DNA from 4 places in the Cupriavidus sp. GW823-FHT07B10 genome. Region 1 is predicted to be linked to each of the others. Evidence: predicted binding sites of a transcription regulator. Region 1 holds the regulator's gene; each other region holds the start of a gene.
What was found. Region 1 encodes FNR, which switches genes on or off when oxygen is low (the NO sensors DNR and NnrR bind a similar motif). Its sites were predicted from a motif close to TTGATNNNNATCAA; they were not measured.

Region 1 (5,781 bases):
TCAGCGTGCGCGCCGACAGCGACGAACTGAAGAACCTGACCGTGGAATACGACAAGCAGGCCGAATCGCTGGCGCCGACGTCCAACCGGTTGCTGCCGATCCGGATCCGCGTGCCGATCGAGGCCGCGGCGCAGGGCACGCACAAGATCAACGTGACGGTGACGAGCGAAGGCACGGAGCGGGGGCATGCCGAAATCCGGCAATCCACCAGTTTCATCGTGCCGCGCGATTTGTGAAGCTAGGTCGTCAAGATGAAGGGGGCAAGATGAGTCAGCAAGGCAATCCGTGGTGGAAGGAGCCGTGGCCGTGGCTGTTGATGAGCGGCCCGCTGGTGGCGATGGTGGCGTGTGGCGTGACGATCTGGCTGGCATCCACGCATCCGGACATGCCGGTGCAGGGTGCAACGCGCCATGGCCTGGTGGTCGAGAAGGCCGACGCCGCGCCGCCCAAGGCTGCCGCTGTGAGGCAGCCATGAGGTTGCGCTGGCTGATGTGGGTACTCTGGCCGGCGTTCCTGATGGCCGGGTTCGCGACCGCGACGGTGTTTTCGGTGGTGGATCCCGGTGACCTGAACTTCTTCGGCCAGCCGATCGAAGCGTCCCGCGAATCGGTCTACACCGTTGGTTTCCTGATGGCCTGGGTGTTCTGCGCGTTGTCCAGCGGACTGACGCTCTACACCATGCCGACGCGGCTCAGCGATACCGACGAACTGGAATAAGCGGATCGGTGTGAGGTCTGCGCTGCCATGTCCGCATGCGGTACCTGGCAGCGCCTTGGCCGCTTAGCAGGAGCGGCTGTAGAGCTGCTTGATGCCGTCGATGTCCACGAGCTTGACGTGGCGCTGGCGAATCTGGATCAGGCCGGCTTCGGCAAAGCGGGAGAACAGGCGGCTGACGGTTTCGAGCTTCAGGCCCAGGTAGCTGCCGATCTCTTCGCGGCTCATGCGCATCACGAACTCGGACGCCGAATAGCCGCGTGCCGACAGGCGCTCAGAGAGGTTGATCAGGAAGGCGGCAAGCCGTTCCTCGGCGCGCATCGAGCCCAGCGTGACCAGCATCAGTTGGTCATGCGTGATTTCCTTGCCCATCAGGCGCAGGAACTGCTGCTGCAGCGACGGCAGGTCTGCCGACAGGGACTGCAACTCGCTCATGCGGACCACGCAGACTTCGGTGTCCTCCAGCGCGGCGGCATCGGAGGCATGCTGCATCTCGCCCAGCCCGTCGAGACCGACAATTTCGCCGGGCAGGTGGAAGCCGGTAATCTGCGAGCGGCCGTCTTCAGTGGTGACGTGGGTCTTGAGCGTGCCAAAGCGCACGGCATAGACCGCGGTGAGCGGATCGCCCATGCGATACAGGGTTTCACCCTTGTGCACACGGATGCGTTCCTGAACCAGCGTGTCCATCTTGGCGAGGTCTTGCTGCGACATGCCGACCGGAAGGCACAGCTGCCCCATCGCACAGGTGGAGCAGCGTGGTGACATCTCGGTAATGGGAATGGAGGTGAGCAATTGGAACCTGCTAGAAATGGCAGCGAGGGCGCGATAACGGCATTTTACCGTGCGATGTGATGTGGTAGGGAGTGAGAATTGACACTTGGCGTACTGATCAGCGTTTTTCTGCTGGCTTTGCTGGGCGGGGTCCACTGCGCCGCCATGTGCGGCGGCGTGGCGCTGGCCGTGGAGCAGCGTCACGGCGCGGCGGCGACGATCAGTCTGGTGCCCAGCCGTGCCGCCTGGCTCGGCGAGTTGCTGATAATGCACCTGGGCCGGATCTCGACCTATATGCTGCTTGGGGCCGCGCTAGGCGCGGTCGGTGCTTCGGCGTGGAAACAGGACTATCTGCCGGTGCAGCGCTGGCTGTTCGGCGCGGGCAGCGTCATGCTGCTGTGGTCGGGCTGGCGGTTGCTGCGCGGCAACACGTTTACCGTCGACTGGCTGGAGCGGCTGGCGTCGCGTGCCAGCGCAGCGGTGGCGCGCCGGCTGGGTGGCGTGGCACGCGGCATGCCGTCCTTTGTGCGCGCACGCGGCGGCCTGGCGCGGAGATACGGCGTGGGCCTGGCGTGGGGGCTGGTGCCGTGCGGCATGGTCTATGGGGCGCTCACGCTCGCGCTGCTGGCGGGCAATGCGGCGTCCGGCGCACTCGTGATGGGCGTGTTCGGGCTCGGCACACTGCCTAACCTGCTGGTGCTCTCCGGCCTGTCAGGCTATTTGCGTACGCTGTCGCGACGTCCCGGCGTGCGCCTGGGGGCCGGCCTGGCGGTAATGGCGTTCGGCGGCCTTGGCATTGCGCGAGCGGTGCTGTTGCCACATTCGCTGGCCGAGCATGGATTCTGCCTGGTGTTCTGAGGCGCCGGCGCTGCGCCGGCAACGGATGATGGTTGCAGGCGGGGGCGGGAATGCCATACAATCGCCAACATTGCGGTATCGCGCGGTGTCTTGTGAGCCGCGGTAAGCAGCGGGCGAGCAGCGCCAGGCGGCCTTCATACCAGAAGGTGAGTTCAGGGCAGGGGAAGCGGAAGGTTTTCGATGCCCGTCCCGTCCCCACAGTCCATCCGGTTCAAAAGATCTGGTTCAAAAGTCCGGCTGGCACTGCGGTGTTGGCGATGCCGGCCTTGCTCCCGATACCCGTTTTTCTTGCGTCCGAGGCCTTCAGTTCGCTGACAGCGACGTCCGGTATGTGCGGACGCGCTACGCAAGAGGTTCGCTGGCTGGCCCATAACGGCATGCGAACGATCTCCTGCCGGAACGCCCGGCAACTCGATGCAAAGATAGGGAAGTGCACGGCTTGGATGCAGCAGGTATCCGGCTAGCTGCGCAATGAGATGGCGGTGGCTTTCGCACCGCTGTATCCAAAATCTCCGGTGCCCCGGATCCGTCCGGGAGCAGGTGCAAAGACAGGCTGCACACCATCAACATGAATACCCAAGAGGCGAAGATCGTCCTCGAGACGGCGCTGATCTGCGCGCAGGAACCGTTGCGCGTCAATGATCTGCGGCGGCTGTTTGACGACGACGTCGGCGCAGACACCATCCGCGTGCTGCTTGATGAACTGCGCCAGGACTGGCGGCCGCGCGGCGTGGAACTGGTGGCCCTGGCCAGCGGCTGGCGCTTCCAGAGCCGGCCGGAAATGCGTGAATACCTGGATCGGCTGAATCCAGAAAAGCCGCCAAAATATTCGCGCGCGGTGATGGAAACACTGGCGATCATTGCCTACCGGCAGCCGGTGACCCGCGGCGATATCGAGGAAATCCGCGGCGTGACGGTCAGCACGGAAGTCATCAAGAAGCTTGAGGACCGCAGCTGGATCGAGGTGATCGGACACCGCGACGTGCCGGGCAGGCCGGCGCTGTATGCGACCACCAAGGCGTTCCTGGACGATCTTGGCCTGCGTACGCTGGATGAGCTGCCGCCGCTGGAAGATGCCCAGGCGCAGGCGCAGGCAACCCTGCTGGAACAGCAGGCCATCAATTTTGAAGACCTGGCTGCAAACAAGGCGGCCAGCGCCGACGAAGAGGCTTTTGCCAACCCCGCCGCGCATGCGGCGGATGTGGCTGAAGCATCCGTCGCAAACGAAGCCGAGACGACCGGCCCGGTCGACCAAGGCGCCAATGGCTTTGACGCGCAACCGCTGCAAGCTGCAGCCGACGATGCCGCCGAGGCCGCTTCCACCGAACCAGCCGCACCCAATCCGGACGGGGCGCGGGGCGATTTGCCGGACAACGGCACCCCGCCGCACCCGAGCGAGCACGACGAGCGCGTGCCGAACTGAACAACATGCAACATCCGATAGTGAATATCTTGTCTGATTCCGTTGAGCAAGACACCCGCAATGCGGGCGCACCCGCCGACACCGGCGCCGCAGAACCCGGATCGGGCAGCGAAGCCGCGCCCCGCCGCAAGGGGCTGCGCCGCGGGCTGAGGAACCTGGTCGCATCGCGCCGCCAGGCACAGGACCGCGGCGAGGGCGCCGAAGGCGCCGGCGGCCAGGCCGATACCGGTGAAGCGGGCGCCGCACAGGCGGCAGGCGGTGCACGCGGTGGCCAGCGTGGCCGCGGCAAGCGCAAGACGGGGCAGGGCGAGGGTGGCCAGGGTAGCCAGGGCGGCCAGGGCACCAGCAAGGCAGAAAAGGTCGACCGTGCGGCCAGGGCCGAAGGCACCGACAAGCCTGAGCAGCCCGGCCGCAAGCGCAAGCCGGTCCAGCGCTCAGGCAAGGCGGCAGCGCCGGGCGAGGCGCAGGGTACCGGTGCGCGGCAGCAGGGCCGCCGCAAGGATGGCGGCAAGCCGCAGGCGCCCCGCAAGGGCCAGGGCGGCGGGGACAAGACCGCGGCGAGCAGCGAAGACCTGTTCCGCTTCGTGATCTCTGAGCAGTACGACAACGAAGACACCGTCATTCCGCGCACCAAGGCCAAGCCGGTGCGCGAGCTGTCGGCCGACGACGACGCGCCCAAGCTGCACAAGGTGCTGGCCGAGGGCGGGCTGGGCTCGCGCCGCGAGATGGAAGAACTGATCCTGCAGGGCCGCGTTTCGGTCAACGGCCTGCCGGCCCATATCGGCCAGCGCATCCTGCCGGCGGACCAGGTCCGCGTGAACGGCAAGCTGATCCACCGCAAGGTGTCGACCAAGCCGCCGCGCGTGCTGCTGTACCACAAGCCCGCCGGCGAGATCGTCAGCCAGTCCGATCCGGAAGGCCGTCCGACTGTGTTCGACAGCCTGCCGCGCATCAAGACCGGCAAGTGGGTCGCGGTGGGCCGCCTGGACTTCAATACTGAAGGCCTGCTGATCTTCACCACCTCTGGTGATATTGCCAACCGTTTCATGCATCCGCGCTATGGCGTGGAGCGCGAGTACGCGGTGCGCACGCTGGGCGAGCTGGCCGAGGCCGACCGCCAGCGCCTGCTGCATGGCATCAAGCTCGATGACGGCGAGGCCAACTTCCTGCGCATTGCCGACGGCGGCGGTGAAGGCGTCAACCAGTGGTACCACGTGGCCCTGACCGAAGGCCGCAACCGTGAAGTGCGCCGCATGTTCGAGGCGGTCGGGCTGACCGTGTCGCGCCTGATCCGCACCCGCTACGGCCAGTTCCTGCTGCCGCGTGGCCTCAAGCGCGGCCGCTGGCAGGAAGTCGAGCCCAATGACGTCAAGGCGCTGATGGCCGGTGTCGGCCTGAAGGTGCCCGGCAAGGGCGAGCAGGCTCCCAAGGGCGCCACCAAGGTAGGCGGGCGCAAGCAGCGCACCGAAGCCGCGATTGCCGGCATGCCGATGCCCACGGGCATGGACGGCCTGCCGCGCTTCGACCAGGGCGGCGCCCGGGGCGGTAGCGGCGGCCGCAGCAGCCAGCCGGATCCGATGAAGACCTCGATGGGCTATATCACCCACGGGCCCACCTTGCTGACCTCGCACGCGGCCAGCCTGGGCGGCGGGCGCGGCACTGGCGCACGCCAGGGACGTGGTGGCGCCGGCATGGGCGGCATGGGTGGCATGCGCGGTCAGGGTGGTCAGGGCGGCCTGGGTGGCCAGGGTCAGGGCAAGCCGCGTCGCGGCGGCGGCGAAGCCAACGGCAATGTGATGCCGAAGGCGTCGAAGCCGGGCGGTAACCGTTCCCCGCGCGGCGGTAGTGGCGGTGGCGGCGGCAACCGTGGTGGCAACCGCGGCGGCAACCGATAAGCGCTGAATCCGGCGCATGGCGGGTTGAACGCCCGCCGGCGCCGGATTCAGTGCACGGAAATGTCTGGCTTTTGCCTTTTCGACATAATCCGCGTATAATTCAAGTCTATTCAAAAAGCC
Region 2 (5,781 bases), on a different contig from region 1:
GGCCGGCTTCTACTCCGCCGCCACGCTCGAACGCGGCCGGCTGGTGGCCGCCGCGGGAGACTGTGCGGTTTGCCATACCGCGCCGGGCGGCGCGAAGAACGCCGGCGGCCTGCCGCTGGAGACGCCCTTCGGCACGGTCTACAGCACCAACATCACCCCGGATGTGCAGACCGGCATCGGCAACTGGTCCTTCGCCGCGTTCGAGCGCGCCATGCGCGAGGGCATCCACCGCGACGGGCGCCGCCTGTATCCCGCGTTCCCGTACACCGCATTCGCGAAGATCAGCGACGGCGACATGCAGGCGCTGTATGGGTACCTGATGTCGGCAGAGCCGGTGAAAGCCGAAGTCCCGCAGACGCAGCTGTCGTTCCCCTTCAACCTGCGCCCGCTGCTGGCCGGCTGGAACCTGCTGTTCCATCGCAACGAGCGCTTTACACCGGACCCGTCGCGCTCCGCGCAATGGAATCGCGGCGCGTACCTGGCCGAAGGGCTGGGCCACTGCAGCGCCTGCCATTCGCCGCGCAACGCGCTCGGCGGCGAAAAGGGCGGCCGCCAGTACCTGACCGGCGGCAGCGCCGAAGGCTGGGAAGCGCCGCCGCTGACCGCGCTGTCGCAAGCACCGCTGCCCTGGACCGAAGCTGCGCTGTTCACCTACCTGCGCGGCGGCTATGCGCCGCACCATGGCGCCGCGGCCGGACCGATGGCACCGGTGGTCGAGGAACTGGCGCAACTGCCTGAGTCCGACGTGCGCGCGATTGCGCACTACGTGGCCTCGTTCGGCACGCCAGCGCCCTCGCCTGCCGTACTGGCCGCACAGGCAGCGCAGCTCGAGCAGCGCAGCGCGCAGGCCGCGCGCACCCTGGGCGGTCCCGGCGAACGCCTGTACCAGAGCGCATGCGCGGTCTGCCACCAGTCGGACCAGGGCATCGCCCAGTTCGGCGTCAAGCCTTCGCTGGCGCTCAATACGAACCTGCACAGCAAGCTGCCGGACAACGTGATCCAGGTGCTGCTGCAAGGCATGCCGGCACCGCCCAACAGCGAACTGGGGGCGATGCCGGCCTATGCCGACACGCTCGACGACCAGCAGATCGCGCAACTGACGCAGTACCTGCGCGCGCGCTTTGCGCCCGACAAACCCGCATGGCAGGACCTGGAGAACACCGTCGCGCGCCTGCGCGCGATGCCTGCCCACTAGGACTAGCAGACCCGGCGGGGCCGGCTCGCCGCGCCTACCGCATCCACGCTGACCGCACCTACGCCGTGCCTGGCAAGGCGCTTCGCCACCGGGCAGGGAACGTGCATTCCCGCGCCGGCGCCATGCGCGCCACGCGCGGGAAAACCCCGAGGAGGGAAAACGCAATTCGGCCTTGCCCGCCAGTTTCATGTAGCTTACGCTGAACGGTCATGTAGTGCGCACTACATGAGTGCCGCGTGGCTCGCAGCGGTGCCGCCCCGCACAAGGACGGCGCGCCGCAAGCGGCAGACGAGACAACAAAACTAAAAGATTGGCCCTTTACATCACCGGAAGCGCTGGCCCGGGGCTTGCATAGTCCCCCGCAGCGCCGACCGGGAGGCCGGGCCTGGACCAACCAAGGGTAGACAACAAGGAGTGACTATGTCGTATCAGAACCAAGCAGGTGTTGCGAGCGTGCTACCGGGTCAGTTCTAGCCTCGCCAATTGGAGTACTCACCACGTTTCGTTGCAATTCGGTGCGATTGCCCGGTGTGATCATCACGCATTAGTCAGTACCGTCTGGCCCTGCTTCGATACGTGTGCGTCCGAGTTCAAGAACCAGCCTATAAAGACAGGTAGACAACATGTCGTCATCAATTTCATCCATGGCAACAACGACCATCCCGGAAGTCACGCTAGGCGCGTCCCCACAGCCCAGCGCGCGGGGAGCGTCGCCTCAAACCATCACGATCGAGCAAGGCATCCGCGCGGCCGGCGTCGGCCGGTTCCAGTATCGGCTCTTCGTCATCTTCGGCCTGGTCTGGCTGGCTGACGCGATGCAGGTGCTGTCGATCGGCTTCACCGCGCCGTCGATTGCGGCGACCTTTGGCATTCCCGTACCGACCGCGCTGCAGACCGGGACGATGTTCTTTGTCGGCATGCTGATCGGCGCTTTCGTGTTCGGCCGGCTGGCTGACAGGATCGGCCGCCGGCCCGTGCTGATGATGGCGGTGGTCATCGACGCCATCTGCGGTGTCGCTTCCGCTTTCGCACCGGACTTCCAGTGGCTGCTGTTGCTGCGCTTCCTGACCGGCATCGGCGTCGGCGGCACGCTGCCCGTCGACTACACCATGATGGCCGAGTTCCTGCCCTCGGACCGGCGCGGTCGCTGGCTGGTCCTGCTGGAGTCGTTCTGGGCCGTCGGCACGATCCTGCTCGCCATTCTTGCGCTGATCGCCGTGTCGCGAGGCAATGATGCCTGGCGGCTGATCTTCCTCGTCACGGGCATCCCGGCCCTGGTCGGCGTGGTGTTCCGCTTCTTTGTTCCCGAGTCTCCGCTCTACCTGAATAAATCGGGTCGCTCGGCCGAGGCGCGCGCGGTGCTGCAGCGTGTCGCCACCGCCAATCGCGTGTCCGTTGAAATCGGCAACCTGGAGCCGCAGCCTATGGAGCGCAAGTCGGTCTTTGCGCTGTTCGCGCGCGGCTGCCGGCGCCGCACCATCTGCCTGCTTGCCGCCTGGGCGCTTATCTCGATCGCCTACTACGGCGTCTTCGTCTATCTGCCGGTCAAGCTGGCGGGCCAGGGCTTTGGCTTCATGCGCGGCCAGGTCTTCCTGATCGTGCTCGCGCTGGTGCAGCTCCCCGGGTTCGCGCTGGCCGCGCACGGCGTCGAGCGCTGGGGCCGCAAGCCGACCCTGATCGGCTTCCTGCTGCTCAGCGCGGCAGGCTGCATGCTCTACAGCCTGGGTACGTCCACCGCGCTTATCGTCGGCTCGACCCTGCTGATGAGCTTCTCGCTGCTCGGTACCTGGGGCGCCCTCTACGCCTTCACGCCCGAGGTGTACCCGACCGACCTGCGCGCCAGCGGGATGGGCACTGCGGGTGCGATGGCGCGCTTTGGCGGCCTGTTCGCGCCGTCCATCATTGCACCGATCATGGCCAGCCAGTTCACCCTCGCCCTGGCGCTGCTTTCGTCATTTCTTGCCGTGGCGGCGATCGCCATCTACATGGTGGATATCGAGTCGAAGAACCGCGCGCTTGACTAGCGCAAGGCGCCGCCGGACGCTCCCGGCGGTTCAGGGAGCCCGCCGGCGGCGCTGGCGTGGGCGGGTCCCGGAAGCGAAGCCACGGGCAGGGCGGCCCGCTTCCATTACAATCCGGCTGCAACGGCGCGGCGCGCTGGTCGACCCGATCTCGCCGCCCGCTTCACCTGCTTGCCCCTATCCCGCCGAGCCCTCGCCGCCAGCCATGAAACAAGACCCGCGCTTTCCCAACCTGTTCATCCTCGACCACCCGCTGATCCAGCACAAGCTCTCGCACATGCGCGACAAGGAAACGTCGACGCGCACCTTCCGCGAACTGCTGCGCGAGATCACGCTGCTGATGGGCTATGAGATCACCCGCAACCTGCCGCTGACCACGCGCCGCATCGAGACGCCGCTGGTGGAGCTGGACGCGCCGGTGATCGCCGGCAAGAAGCTGACCATCGTGCCAGTGCTGCGCGCGGGCGTGGGCATGAGCGACGGCCTGGTCGAGCTGATCCCGTCGGCGCGCATCGGCCATATCGGCGTGTACCGCGACGAGCAGCACCGCCCGGTGGAATACCTGGTGCGGCTGCCCGACGTGGAGGACCGCAGCTTCATCCTGTGCGACCCGATGGTCGCCACGGGCTATTCGGCTGCGCATGCCGTGGATGTGCTCAAGCGGCGCGGCGTGAAGGACGAGGCCATCACCTTCGTTGCGCTGGTGGCGGCGCCCGAGGGCGTGGAAGTGTTCCAGAAGGCGCATCCGAACGTGCAGCTGTTCGTGGCCTCGCTCGACAGCCATCTCGACGAGCACGCCTACATCGTGCCGGGCCTGGGCGATGCGGGCGACCGCCTGTTCGGCACCAAGAACTGAGTGGCGCGCGGCGGGCTGGCTTGCGCTTGACCGGCCTCAATAGTCCGCGCCACAGGGCTCCCTACACTGGCGGCAGGCGCCGGCGAGACCTCGCCGGCGGCCATCGCCAAAGCAAAGGGAGCCAAGCATGGAAGCCTTCAAGATCCTGTTCAGTACCAGCACCGGCCTGATGAGCCTGGGCGTGATCGTCTTCATCATCGGCATGGGGTGGTTCTTTGCGCGGATGTTCGCGCGCAAGATGCGCGAGGATGCGGCAGCGGCCAAGGCGCAGCAACAAGCGCAGCGTCGCTAAGGGAAAGGGCCGCATCGTGCGGCCCTTTCCGTCATTGCGTCAGTCCGGGTCTTTACTTCTTCTTACCCAGCAGGCTCCCCAGCACGCCGCGGATCAGCTCGCGCCCGACCTGCGAGCCCACCGTGCGCGCGGCCGACTTGGCCATCGACTCCAGGATCGAATCGCCGCGGCCGGTCTTGCCGGTGCCCTTGGTCAGCGTGCCGAAGATGTCGCCGGCCGTGCCGAGCCAGCCGCTGTCCTGCTCGCCCGCTGGCTGCCCCGCCGGCGCGCCTCCGGCGCCCTTGCCGTTGCCATTGCCGACCGTCGCCACGCTGCCGCGCAGCTTTTCATAGGCGGATTCGCGGTCCACGGTCTTCTCGTAGGTGCCCGCCACCAGCGAACCGGCGATCAGCTGCTTGCGCTCTTCCTCCGTCGCCGGGCCGATGCGGCTGCCCGGTGCCAGCACCCAGGCGCGCTCGGTCACGCAGGGCGTGCCCTTGGCATCCAGGAACGACACCAGGGCCTCGCCCACGCCCAGTTCGCCGATCGCGGTTTCCAGGTCCAGCTTGGGGTTGGCGCGCATGGTGGTGGCCGCCACCTTGACCGCCTTCTGGTCGCGCGGGGTAAAGGCGCGCAGCGCATGCTGCACGCGGTTGCCCAGTTGGCCCAGCACGGTGTCGGGGATGTCGATCGGGTTCTGCGTGACGAAGTACACGCCCACGCCCTTGGAACGCACCAGCCGCACCACCTGCTCGATCTTGTCGAGCAGCGCCTTGGGCGCATCGTTGAACAGCAGGTGGGCCTCGTCGAAGAAGAACACCAGCTTGGGCTTGTCCAGGTCGCCGGCCTCGGGCAGCTTCTCGAACAGCTCGGACAGCATCCACAGCAAGAAGGTCGCGTACAGCCGCGGCGCGTTCATCAGCTTGTCGGCGGCCAGGATATTGACCACGCCCTGGCCCTTCTCGGTCTGGATGAAGTCTTCCAGGTTCAGCATCGGCTCACCGAAGAAGACATCCCCACCCTGCGATTCCAGCGCGATCAGCCCGCGCTGGATGGCGCCGATCGAGGCGGCCGAGATATTGCCGTACTCGGTGGTGAACTGGCCGGCGTTGTCGCCGACGTACTGCAGCATGGCGCGCAGGTCCTTGGCATCGAGCAGCAGCAGGCCATTGGCGTCGGCAATGCGGAACACCAGGTTCAGCACCCCCTGCTGGGTGTCGTTCAACTCCAGCATGCGCGACAGCAGCAGCGGGCCCATGTGCGAGACCGTGGCGCGCACCGGGTGGCCCTTCTCGCCGAACACGTCCCACAGCGTGGTCGGGCACGCGCCCCATGCCGGCTCCGGCAGGTTCAGGTCGGCCAGGCGCTGCTTGAGCTTGTCGGACGGCTGGCCAGCCTGCGAAATGCCGGTCAAGTCACCTTTGACGTCCGCCATGAA
Region 3 (5,781 bases), on a different contig from region 1:
AACGACCTGCATGGCCACGTGGCCGGCGACGACTGCCTGCGGCAGATTGCCGGCGCCCTGGCCCGCACGCTCTCCGGCGAGCAGTTCTGCGCCCGGCTGGGCGGCGAGGAATTCGCGGCGGTGCTGCCCGGCGCCACGCGTGAAGAGACCCGTGACGTGGCGCGCCGCATGGTGGCCGTTGTGCGCGATCTCGGCATCGCGCACAACGGCACGCCGGTGCAGCCGGTGGTCACCATCAGCGTGGGCGCGGTCTGGACCGTGCCGGAAGCGCCGCGGCTGGAGCCGCTGCTGCACCGCGCCGACAGCGCTATGTACCGGGCCAAGCGCGCGGGACGCAACCGCTTCATGCTGGACGGCGACGCCTGAGCGGCACGGCTACGACGCCGCACCTGCCCGCCCCACGGTGGCGCCATGCAAGGCCACCAGCCGCGCCGCCGCCTGGCTGACCCATGCAGGCCGCGGCGCGGCGTCGAGCCAGTACTTGACCTCCAGGCCCAGCGCGGTATCGCCGCTGATCACCAGCCGGCGCTGGAAGAACAGCGTGTCGGTATCGGCCTCGCCGCCCAGCAGGCGCAGGTAGTCGACCGCGCAGGCGCGCAGCGTCAGCTCAGGCTCGGCGTCCGCTGCCGCGGCACGAAAGCGCCCGCCTTCGCAGCGGAACGGCACGGCCAGCCCAAGGTCCTGCACCGTCAGCAGGAAGGCGTGTCCGTCCAGTGCGGCCGGTGGCTCCAGCCATCCCGCTCGGCGCGCCAGCTCCAGCGCCGCCACCAGCGGCAGCGCCCTGGCACGGGCGGGCATGCGCCGGTGCACGCCCGCGATCAGCTTGTGCAGCGCGCTCATGCCCGGGCCTCCCAGGCGATGCCCGCGCTGCCGTGCCAGTAGCCGTTGCAGGGCTGGGCGCCGGTCGGCGTGATGCCGCTGGCAGCGGGTGCCTGTTCACCAGCACGAATCGCCGCGAGCTGTTGCACCACCTGCAGCGTGCCGGACGAATGCGGGCTCACGCGCAGCATCCCCACCCCCATCCGCGCCATCGCCAACGCCTCTGCGCACAGGTCCAGGCAGGTGGCGCTCTGCGTCTGCACGCCGTTGAGCGTGAAGAACGCCTGCCCCTCGCCGGTGGCTGCCACCAGGCCGTCGGGATAGTCCATGCAGCGGAACTCGCAACTGTCCTTGCGCAGGCGATGGTGGCGCGCGGTAAAGCAGCGCGCCGAGAACGCCAGCGGCAGCCGGCCCCAGACAAGGGCTTCCAGGCGCATGCCGGTGGGGCGCGCCGCTGCCAGCGCGGCCAGTGTGGCGCCATCCATCTCCACCGGCGCGACGCAGCCGGCCGCGCCCAGCCCGGCCAGCCACGCCAGCGTATCGGCGTGGTAGACATTGAGGTGGGGGCCGCCGACAAAGGGCCGCCCTTGCATGCAGCGCACCGCGCCAAGGTCGTTGGCCTCGACCAGGTAGTCGTCCTGGGCGCAGGCGCGGCGCATCCAGGCGATGTCAGTGTCGGACTCCACCAGCACCGGCGTGGACAGCACCACCTCCTTGCCGGCATCGCGCAGCATTTGCGCAATCTCCAGCCATTGCGCATGGCGGACTTCATGGCGGCGCGTGCAGACGGTCTCGCCGAGATAGACGCGGTCGACCGGCGCATCGGCGACCGACGCATAGAACTGCATCACGGCCTCGCGCGGCCAGTAGTACAGCAGTGGGCCCAGGGCGATGCCGAAGTCGGGCATCGCTACGGTTTGCGGCATCGCGGCCGCGGCAATCTCTGGCATGGGAAGCTCCGTCATGGCCGGTTCAAGGCAGATCGATGTCATGGGTGTCACCGCCACGGCCGGTCATAGGCGCCTTGCGTGACCTGGTCGCCTTCGGCATGGCGCCCCAGCGTGCTCTGCCACTCTTGCCGCGGCACGAAGCGTGCCGGATCGGCGCAGGCCGCGTCGATGGCCGCGCGCAGCACACCGACCACATCGCCCACATAGCGCGGGCTGCGCTGCCGGCCTTCGATCTTGATGGCAGCGATGCCCATGTCGATCAGCGCCGGCAGCAGCGACAGCGCATTGAGGCTGGTGGGCTCTTCCAGCACGTAGCCGCGCTCGCCCTCCACCTCGAAGCGGCCCTTGCACAGCGTGGGATAGCCGGCCGGCTCGCCCGGCGCATAGCTGTCGATCAGGATGCCCGACAGCCGCGCCTGCATGGTGCCGTCCTGCTCGGTCCAGCGCACCGCGTGCGCGGGCGAGCAGACGCCCTTGTTGTTGGGCGAGTCGCCGGTGGCGTAGGACGACAGCAGGCAGCGCCCCTCGGCCATCACGCACAGGCTGCCGAAGCCGAACACCTCCAGCTCCACGCTGGTCTGGCGCGCCAGCTTGCCGATCTGCGCCAGCGACAGCACGCGCGGCAGCACCACGCGGCGGATATGGAAGCGCTCGCGCATCAGCTCGATGGCGTCGGCGTGCGTGGCCGAACCCTGCACCGACAGGTGCAGGCGCAAGCCCGGATGGCGCTCGCACGCATAGTCCATCAGGCCGGCGTCGGCCATGATGACCGCGTCGGCGCCAAGGTCCGCCGCCGCATCGACCGCGCGCTGCCATTGGGCCACCGCGCCCATCTGGGCAAAGGTGTTGATCGCGAACAGCACCTCGGCGCCGCGCGCGTGGGCTTCGGCCACGCCGGTGCGGATGTCGGCCTCGGTAAAGTTCAGGCCGCCGAAGTTGCGCGCGTTGGTGGCATCGCGCAGGCCCAGGTAGACCGCGTCGGCGCCGTGCTGCAGCGCCATGCGCAGGGCCGCCAGCGAACCGGCGGGCGCAACGAGCTGGGGCCGGCGCGGCACGTTCGCCGCGGTGGATGGAGCTGGGGAGGCAGGGGTCATCGGTGATGGCGCCGGCGGCGGCGCGAAGATGAAGACAGCCGCCGATGCTAGCCAAGCGCTTGCAGCAGGGGCTTGACCGCGCGCAAACCCACGCCAACCGCACACCGCCCGCGCCGGCCTATGCCGGTCGGCGTAGGCCGATGGCAGGCCACCACCGCGCGCTTGACCTGCGGCAAACGCCGGCACGTGCCGCTGTGCCACGCTTGCCCGGTCATCCACGCGGCTGGCCGCACGCCGGCCCCGCGCCCATCCTCTTCCGGAGATTTTATGAATCAACCCTGGCTCAAGCTGGCCGGCCGCCGCCTGCTGCCCATCGTGCAGGGCGGCATGGGCATCGGCATCTCGGCCCACCGGCTGGCCGGCGCCGTCGCGCGCGAGAACGGCGTCGGCACCATCGCCAGCATCGACCTGCGCCACCACCACCCCGACCTGATGGAACGCACCCGCGGCAGCCGTGACAAGCCCGCCATCGAAGCCGCCAACCTCGAAGCGCTGGATCGCGAGATCCGTGCCGCGCGCACGGCGTCCGAGGGCCGCGGGCTGATCGCCGTCAACGTGATGAAGGCGGTGGGCTCGCACGCCGCGCTGGTGCGGCAATCCTGTGAAAGCGGCGCCGATGCCATCGTCATGGGCGCTGGCCTGCCGCTGGACCTGCCCGAACTGACCGCCAGCCACCCCAGGGTGGCGCTGATCCCGATCCTGTCCGAGGCGCGCGGCATCGGCCTGGTGCTGCGCCGCTGGATGAAGAAGGGCCGCCTGCCCGATGCCATCGTGGTCGAGCATCCGGCCCATGCCGGCGGCCATCTGGGCGCGGCCAGCATCCAGGACCTGTCAGAGCCGCGCTTTTCGTTTTCGCGCGTGCTGGCCGAATGCCGCGAACTGTTTGCGCAGCTCGGGCTGGCCTGGGACAGCATTCCGCTGATCCTGGCCGGCGGCATCGACAGCCATGCCAAGGTGCGCCACTGGCTGGGCGAGGGCGCCGCCGCGGTGCAGCTGGGCACGGCCTTCGCCGTGACCGAGGAATGCGATGCCCACCCGGCCTTCAAGCAGGTGCTGGCCACGGCGCGGCCCGAGACCCTGCGCGAGTTCACCAGCGTGGCCGGGCTGCCCGCGCGCGCCGTGCTGACGCCGTGGCTGTCGCGCTACCTGTCGAGCGAGTCGCGGCTGCAGCGCCGCGCCAGGCCGCGTGAATGCCTGGAGGGCTTCGACTGCCTGCAGGCGTGCGGGCTGCGCGACGGCATTGCCCGCATCGGCCAGTTCTGCATCGACCTGAAGCTGGCGCAGGCCGTGCGCGGCGACGTGGAGCGCGGCCTGTTCTTCCGCGGCCGGGGTGCGCTGCCCTTCGGCGAGGCGATCCGGCCGGTGGCGGAGCTGATGCACTATCTGTTGACGGGGGAAAAGCCCGCCGGGCTGGCGCCAGCCTGACGGCAACAGCTTCAGCAATCTGAGCGAGCCAACCCGCAAGGCCGGCAAGTGCAACGGGCGCCGCACACCCGCAGCAGGAAAGACTTTGTCAGCAATCTGAGCGCGGCGGTAATCCGCCGCGCTTCTTCATCTCCCGCATGCATCGCAACGCTCCCAGCAGTTGCCACCCCAGCCACGCATTGGCGCCCGCCAGCAGCACGCCGCCAGCACGGGCCAGCGGCGCCGGCGCCAGCGGCACCGCCAGCAGCAGGACGTAGGCAGCCAGCAGCAGCCATGCCTGCCGCCGTTGCCGGCCCGGCACGATGATGGCCTGCATGGCCGGCACCCGCGCGCGCGGCGGCAGCAGCCGGCGCAGGTGCAGCCAGGCCAGGAACGGCACGATCTTGCCGAGCATGGCCGTGACCGGCAGCACGCCCACGCCGACCAGCGCCATGGTGCCGGCCCACCATGCCAGCGGCAGCCCGGTGGCGGGCAGCACCACGGCCGCCGCCCCCAACAGCGCCGCGCCTGCCATGCTGGCGCATGCCACCGGCCAGAGCAGCCACAGCGGATCATGGCGCCGCCGCGCGCGCAGCGTGCCGGCCAGCCCGCATGCGCCCACCACCGCCACGAACGCCAGCCACACGAGCAGCACGCCATACGCCAGCGCACGGTGATCCGGCCACAGCATTGCCGCGGCGCTGAACAGCGCCAGCGGCAACCAGTGCGCCATGGGCAGCCAGCGCCCGATCGCCGCCGGCAGGCGTGGCACCTGCCAGAACATCGGCAGCACGGTGGTGGCCACGCCGGTCACCAGTGCCGCCAGCCAGCCGCCCAGCGCCCACGCCATATGCAGGCCGAGCCAGCGCGCCACCGGCACGCGCCACCAGCCGCCGAAGGCGCCGGCCAGCACCATGCCGCACAGCACCGCGACCATCAGCGGCGCGCCGATGCCGGCAAGGGTGCGCGTGGTGGCATCCACTGCGGCCACGCGCCGGCCCGCAGCCAGCAGGATGGCCCCGGCCAGCAACAGGATCACGGCCACGGCCGCAGCCGCCTGCATCGCCACAGGCTCGCCGCCGAGCAGGCCAATGCCCAGGGCAGTGGCCACGCCCGCGCCGGCCGCGGCCATGAACGGCGCAAGCAGCCCCGCACCCGGCACGGCCACGCCGGCCACCACCGGCATCATCTGGAACAGCGCGCCCACCATGACCGGCAGCAGCATGCCCAGCGCCAGCACATGCACCGCCACCAGCGCCAGTGGCGCAAAGCGGTCCGGCAAGCCGCCGGGCGGACCGGCGGCAAGCAAGACTCCCGCCGCAGCACCAAGCCACGGCGCCGGCATCAGGCAGCCGAACACCACGGCCAGGCGCGGGGCGCGTTCATAGTCGAAACTGGCTGCCTTCACGCCTTGCTTCTCCCCATCAATGTTGGGACCCGATGCTAGGCCAGGGCAGGTCGTGGGGATTTGACCGCAGATAAAGTCCGACGATGTATCCCCGCGCCATGCGGTG
Region 4 (5,781 bases), on a different contig from region 1:
CTGCTCTGGGCGTTGTCGAGGTAGACCAGCATGGCCGGCGCGGTCACGCTGGCCATCAGCAGGTCGCTGAAGCGGCCCAGCGCGTGCGGGCGGATGGCGCGCTCTTCGTAGTCGGCCAGCAGCAGCCGGACCTGGCCCTTGCCCGAGTAGACGTTGAAATGGTTCATCCAGAACCACGTCATTTGCTCGCGCAGCTGCGCCGGAGAATACAGCGCGCGCAGCAGGTGGCGCCGCGCGGCAGCGGCCACGATCTCGCGGCCCTGCGCGTTCAGCGCCTGGCGGGCCTGCTGCTTGCTGTCGTCGTCGGGCAGCGCGTCGATGCGCTGGCGGGCGTCGCGTGCGGACTGGATCTGCGCGGCGGCATCGGCCTGCAGGTTGGGCAAGGCTGCGATGACGGCCGCCAGTTCGGGCGGATCGGCCAGCGGCAGCGTCAGTTGCTGGTCGAGGAAGCCCTTGCGGCCCAGCCGGCGCAGGTCGCCAAGGGTGGTCTGGTCAGCGCCGTAGGTGACAGTGTTGAGCCAGCGCAGGTCGGTGGCGGCGGTGCTGCCGCCAGCCTCGGCCGGCACCTGGGCGCAGGCGGCCAGGCACGCTGCCAGTGCCAGTGCCGCGGCGGCCCGCCAGGCGGCGAGCGCGCCCCGGCCGGATTGTCTCGAATGCTGCGCCGGATTCATGCCTTGCTCCTCGCCCTGTTCGATCAACATCACTATGTTACGTGGCAAGCGCACATTGGTTGACCCGGAGGCGCCGCCGGAGTGTTACCAGTGCTTTCAGCACGCCGATTGCCGGAATTGCCAAGACAGCGGCGCGCTGCCTGGCTAGCCTTGCGCTCTGTCCCTCCGATCCCGCCCCCGGCGGAAACGCCTGCTTGCATGTCGCGCCCCCTGTCCGCTGCCGCCTGGCTGCCCACCGTTGGCTTTGTCCTGATCTGGTCCACCGGCTTTATCGTCGGCAAGGCCATCGTGCCGCTGGCCGATACCAGCCTGTTCCTGCTGGGCCGCTTTGCCGTGGCGGCGCTAATGTTCGTGGCCTGGTCGCTGGCGGCGCGCGCGGCCTGGCCGCCGCTGCGCGAGGCGCCGCGCCACCTGCTGGCAGGCGCGCTGATGCAGGGCATCTACCTGTGCGCCGGCTACGGCGCCGTGGCCAGGGGCCTGCCGCCGACGATCATGGCCCTGCTAGGCGCGCTGCAGCCGCTGCTGACCGCGCTGCTTGCCATCCCCCTACTGAAGGAGCTACCTTCCAGGCGGACGTGGCAGGGCCTGGCGCTGGGTGCGCTCGGCGTCGCGCTGGTGGTCGCCCCGGCGATGCAGGCCGGCATTCACCCGGCCGCGTCGGCCCTGTCGCCCTGGATCGTGCTGCTGGGCGTGCTGGCCATTGTCTCCATCACCATGGGAACCCTCTTGCAGAAGCCCGCCATCGCCGCCTGTGACTTGCGCGCCAGTTCCGCCTGGCAAAACCTGGGCGCCATGCTGGTAGCCGCCGCGATGGTGGCGATCCAGGCCGCCGACGCGCCGCTGCACTGGCATGGTGGCGTGGCGCTGTGGGCCGGACTGGCATGGGCGGCGATCGGCCTGTCGGGCGCCGGCACCTGGCTGCTGGTCAGCCTGGTGCGGCGTGGCCAGGCCGCCAATGCCGCGGCGCTGATGTTCCTGGCGCCGCCGCTGGCCGCGCTGCAGGCCTGGCTGCTGTTCGGCGAACGGCTGGATGCGGTGCAGGCGCTGGGCATGGCGGTGGCCGGCGCGGGCGTCTGGCTGTGCCAGACCCCTGGCAGGTTGCGGCATGCCGAAGCCCGCTGAACCCCAAGCCTCGCCGCTGGTCGAGCATCGGCGCTACCGCCCGCAGCCTGACGGCCACCAGCACGGCTACCACCAGTTGCTGTTCGGTCTGGCCGGCGCCACCGAGCTGGAGATCGACGGCCACGTCTATCGCGTGGACGACCGCACCGGCCTGATCGTGCCGGCCGGCAGCCATCATGAATTCCTGGGCTTGGACGGCAACCTGCAGCTGGTGGCGGACTTCCCGGCGCGCTCGGTGGCACTGCCCGCGCGGCTGATGACGCGCCCGCGCACGTTCCCGCTGGACGGCGCCTTCGGCAGCCGCGTGCGCGCGCTGGCGGCATGGCGCGCCGCCGCAGCAGCACGCGGGCCGCAGACCGACTGGCACCTGGCGGCAACGCTGGCCGCGGCGCTGGCGGACTGCCTCGGCATGCCCGGCGACGAGCAGGTATTCCCGCTGATGGCCGTTGATGCCTACCTGCGCGCCAACCTGGCCGCGCCACTGCGCGTGGCGGAAGTCGCCGGGCATTTCGGCTGGAGCGTGCGGCGCTTCCAGACCCTGTTTGCCGAGGCCTTCGGCGATACCCCGCACCGCTACCAGACCCGGCTGCGGCTGGACCGCGCGCTGCAGCTGCTGACGCAATCCACGCTGCCGCTGGCCGAGATCGCGCTGGCGTCAGGCTACCCGGACCAGACCACCTTCACGCGCAGCTTCGCGCGGCGCTTCGGGCAGCCGCCCGGGGCGTGGCGGGCGGCCGCACGCGGCTAGCCTGCCTGCGCGGTAGTCGATTCTGGCACCGGACTAACCGTGGTGACCCTCTCGCGTCGAGGCGAGTTAGAGGGCGGCGCAGGTTGAATGTGCGGCGTATAAGGCTTCCGCCCCTTGCAAGATCCGAGCGCTTAGCGCCGCATTGATCTGCGTCAGACTCAGATCATGCAGGGAAGCTATTGTGTCAATAGGGCCCCGCGAGTCCCGATATCGCATCGGACTCAACGGTCTGCTTCCCAGTTTCCCAGGAGGGCGCCATGGCCACCCCACTAGCCACCTCGCTTCCAACTTCACCTTCCGCCGCGCTTTCCACCCCGGGCCCGACACCGCTTGCCGCCTGGCATACCGACCATATCCATTTCGCCTCAATGCTCGACCTGCTGGAAAAGCAGGTCAGCACCTTCCATCAGGGCGAGCAGCCCGACTACGGCCTGATGGCCACGATCATCCAATACCTGCGCAACTATGGCGATTGCGTGCACCACCCCCGTGAGGATGTTGCCTACGCGCTGCTCGTGGACCGGGATCCCGGCACGCGGATCATCATCAGCCGGTTACTGCAGGAACATCGCGTGATCGCCACAGTCGGCGCGGAATTGCTCGACCGCCTGCGTGAAGCCCAGAGCGAGGTGGTCACCTCGCGAGCGGCACTGGAAGCGGCCGCCGCCATGTACCTGGTGTACTACCGCAACCATCTGTCCACCGAGGAGAAACAGGTCATGCCGCGCGCCGCCCGGTTCCTGACCGAAGCGGACTGGGCGGAGGTCGCCGCCATCGATCCGGCCAGTGCCGATCCGCTATTCGGCGCCAATATGGAGAGGCGCTTCGCGACTTTGCGCAAGCAGATCGACAGTGAAGCGAACGCGTCCATGCACTGAACGTCGGTCGCTTCGCGGCACTGCCGGGCCTCGGCTCAGAACTTATGCCTGCGGCGAGTGTCTTGGCCCTGGCAGAAACCGTCCCGGGCTTTTTAACGGCATCCGGCAACAGCAATGACGGACAGGTATTGCAGCCTATTTGCCGCTCTGGCGGCCCAGCAGCACCGTCTCGCCGGTCTCGCTCGAGTGCCGGCGCAGGGCGTCGCGGACCGAGGCGCCGGTGCCCTCAGCCCACCCTCAGCATCGCCATGACGATGGTTCTTCTATAGCAACCACTCCCCGATCATCCGCAGGATTTCCGCCTTCACGGCTGCAGGGTCCATGGAAGCCCGGTTCAGGCGGTGCACGGAGATACCGCGCAGCAGGCTCATCAGGATGAAGGCCGCGGATTTTGTGTCCACGTCCGCCCGGATCTGCCCAAGGGTCTTCGCCTCGTTGAGCTTGTACTCGACGTAGGCCATGTTCTTTTCGTTGTAGTCGTGGACAAAGCCATGCAGCGGCGAGTCGGCAACGGACGAGTCAAGCACGATGAAAAACATCGCGCGGATACTGTTGACCGCGTTTTCCGGCCGCTGGGTGTAGGCGTCCACCAGCGAATAGATGCCGTGAATGCCGCGGGTATCGCTGCCGTCCTTCTTGCGCTGGGCATTGAATTCACGCGAGAGCTGTTCCAGACATTCCTCCAGCAGCTTTTCCTTGGAGCCGAAGTGATTGTGCGCCAGGCCGCGGCTATAGCCCGCCTTGGTGCCGACTTCATTCATCGTCAGCCCGGCGAGGCCTTTTTCAGAAATCAGCTCGATTGCGGCCTGCACCATACGGCTGACAGACTCCTCACGCCGTTGCTCCTGGGTGCGACTGGTTTGCTGTTTCATAGGTAGTGAGCGATATGTCGCCTGCGGCGCGCCGACCGATGCATGGATCGGCCGGCTATGTCTCGAAGCAGTGGTAATGGTCCATGGCGCCGTTGTGGCTGCGTTGAACAGGATATGGGTCTGTTCACGCGGAGCTGCACGGCGCCCAAATTGTACCGAAGCGAACGGGCCACTTTTCAGAACTGCGTCGACACAAGGCCCTGCGTGCGCAGTTTCCGGCGCAGCAGTAAGACCAGGCGCTCAACTCGGCCGGATATTGGCTTTTTCCGCCACACCCTTGAAGCGCAGGTATTCCGCACGCTGGAATTCCCCCAATTCGCCGAGCGCCTTCTTCAAAAAGGTACCCGCGCGCTTGGACTGGTATGCCTTTGCCGCCTCGGTCCCTTGCGCGGCGGAAATCGCTGCGGCAAGCTCCTTGAGCTTGTCCTGCGGGGTGCCGGCCTTCATCGAGAAGGACGACCACACGTAGGATTCAAAGTCCGCATAGCCCAGTTCCTTCATCGTCGGGACATTCGGCAACAGCTTGTCGCGCGCCCCGCCGGTAATCGCGAGCACGCGGAGCTTCTTGGCCTTTTCCATGGGGGCGATGCCGGTGATGTCGTTGAGGGCGATGTCCAGCCGGTTGCCGATCAGGTCCGTCACCATGGGCGCTCCGCCCTTGTACGGCACGGGCGTGGTCTTGATACCCGTTACCTGCGCCAGCCACTCGCCTACCAGGCGATAGCCTTCGGAATAATTGCCGATCGAGATCGGGTTGCCCGTGGCCTTGTAGCGGGCCACCACATCCGCAATGCTGTTGTAGGGTGAATCGTTGCCGGCCACAAAAGCGGCGGCGGAGATCGCCAGGCCGTGCAGCGGCACCAGGTCCTTGAACGGGTCGTAGCCCAGGTCCTTCACCATCACCGGGTTCACCGCGATCAGCGAGTTACTGCCCAGCAGGATGGTGTTGCCGTCCGCCGGCTCCGCCAGCACAGTGCGCACGGCGATGAGGCCGCTGGCCCCCGGCTTGTTCTCGACCACGATGGAGCGTCCCAGCGCCTTGCCGATCAGCTCCGCGTAAAAGCGCGCGCCCTCGTCCGAGCCGCTGCCCGCCGTGAAGGGCACGATGACGCGAATCGCCTTGCCCTGCGCCCGGGCGATGTAGGGGAAACCCAACGCTGCCGCGCCCGCCAGCAGCGTGGCGCCAAATTGTCTCCGTTGCATGGTGCTTGTCTCCTGTATATCGAAATGGTTTGGCCTTGGCCGGATTCAGTCTTCAAAGACCGGCAGCCGCCTTTCGGCCATGGCCTTCACGCCCTCGGCCATGTCCGGCCCCGCAAACTGGGTAGCCTGCTCCGCGCTCTCGCGCGAGATGGCGTTGCGGATGTGGCTGAGCGAGTCCGCTTTCAAGGTTTGGCGGGTGGACTGCAACGCACGCGGCGATGAAGTGGCCATTTCCCGGGCCAGTGCCATCGCGGCGGTGCGCACCTCCGCCTCGGGGACGATGAAGT

Region 2: a site for FNR is predicted at 4,099-4,112, ahead of AC1Q6V_RS04245 (DUF3149 domain-containing protein). Genes of this name have one in related genera too.
Region 3: a site for FNR is predicted at 3,026-3,039, ahead of ubiU (ubiquinone anaerobic biosynthesis protein UbiU). Genes of this name have one in related genera too.
Region 4: a site for FNR is predicted at 2,684-2,697, ahead of AC1Q6V_RS11570 (hemerythrin domain-containing protein). Genes of this name have one in related genera too.

The regions. Positions count from the first base shown of each region.
Region 1 covers NZ_JBXAGS010000021.1:85,220-91,000, forward strand. The annotation lists gene ccoG (cytochrome c oxidase accessory protein CcoG) at 1-236, shown strand, start outside; gene AC1Q6V_RS29750 (membrane protein) at 266-475, shown strand; gene AC1Q6V_RS29755 (hypothetical protein) at 472-717, shown strand; gene fnr (fumarate/nitrate reduction transcriptional regulator Fnr) at 781-1,506, opposite strand; gene AC1Q6V_RS29765 (sulfite exporter TauE/SafE family protein) at 1,585-2,343, shown strand; gene scpB (SMC-Scp complex subunit ScpB) at 2,912-3,766, shown strand; gene rluB (23S rRNA pseudouridine(2605) synthase RluB) at 3,772-5,661, shown strand.
Region 2 covers NZ_JBXAGS010000001.1:898,874-904,654, reverse strand. The annotation lists gene AC1Q6V_RS04260 (c-type cytochrome) at 1-1,195, shown strand, start outside; gene AC1Q6V_RS04255 (MFS transporter) at 1,819-3,219, shown strand; gene upp (uracil phosphoribosyltransferase) at 3,422-4,072, shown strand; gene AC1Q6V_RS04245 (DUF3149 domain-containing protein) at 4,200-4,364, shown strand; gene AC1Q6V_RS04240 (helicase HerA-like C-terminal domain-containing protein) at 4,417-5,781, opposite strand, start outside.
Region 3 covers NZ_JBXAGS010000004.1:112,640-118,420, reverse strand. The annotation lists gene AC1Q6V_RS10730 (histidine kinase N-terminal 7TM domain-containing protein) at 1-366, shown strand, start outside; gene ubiT (ubiquinone anaerobic biosynthesis accessory factor UbiT) at 376-840, opposite strand; gene AC1Q6V_RS10720 (U32 family peptidase) at 837-1,769, opposite strand; gene ubiU (ubiquinone anaerobic biosynthesis protein UbiU) at 1,817-2,863, opposite strand; gene AC1Q6V_RS10710 (NAD(P)H-dependent flavin oxidoreductase) at 3,131-4,288, shown strand; gene AC1Q6V_RS10705 (hypothetical protein) at 4,377-5,675, opposite strand.
Region 4 covers NZ_JBXAGS010000004.1:302,687-308,467, reverse strand. The annotation lists gene AC1Q6V_RS11585 (DUF1800 domain-containing protein) at 1-671, opposite strand, end outside; gene AC1Q6V_RS11580 (DMT family transporter) at 870-1,793, shown strand; gene AC1Q6V_RS11575 (helix-turn-helix domain-containing protein) at 1,777-2,541, shown strand; gene AC1Q6V_RS11570 (hemerythrin domain-containing protein) at 2,799-3,419, shown strand; gene AC1Q6V_RS11565 (TetR/AcrR family transcriptional regulator) at 3,683-4,291, opposite strand; gene AC1Q6V_RS11560 (tripartite tricarboxylate transporter substrate binding protein) at 4,532-5,494, opposite strand; gene AC1Q6V_RS11555 (enoyl-CoA hydratase/isomerase family protein) at 5,540-5,781, opposite strand, start outside.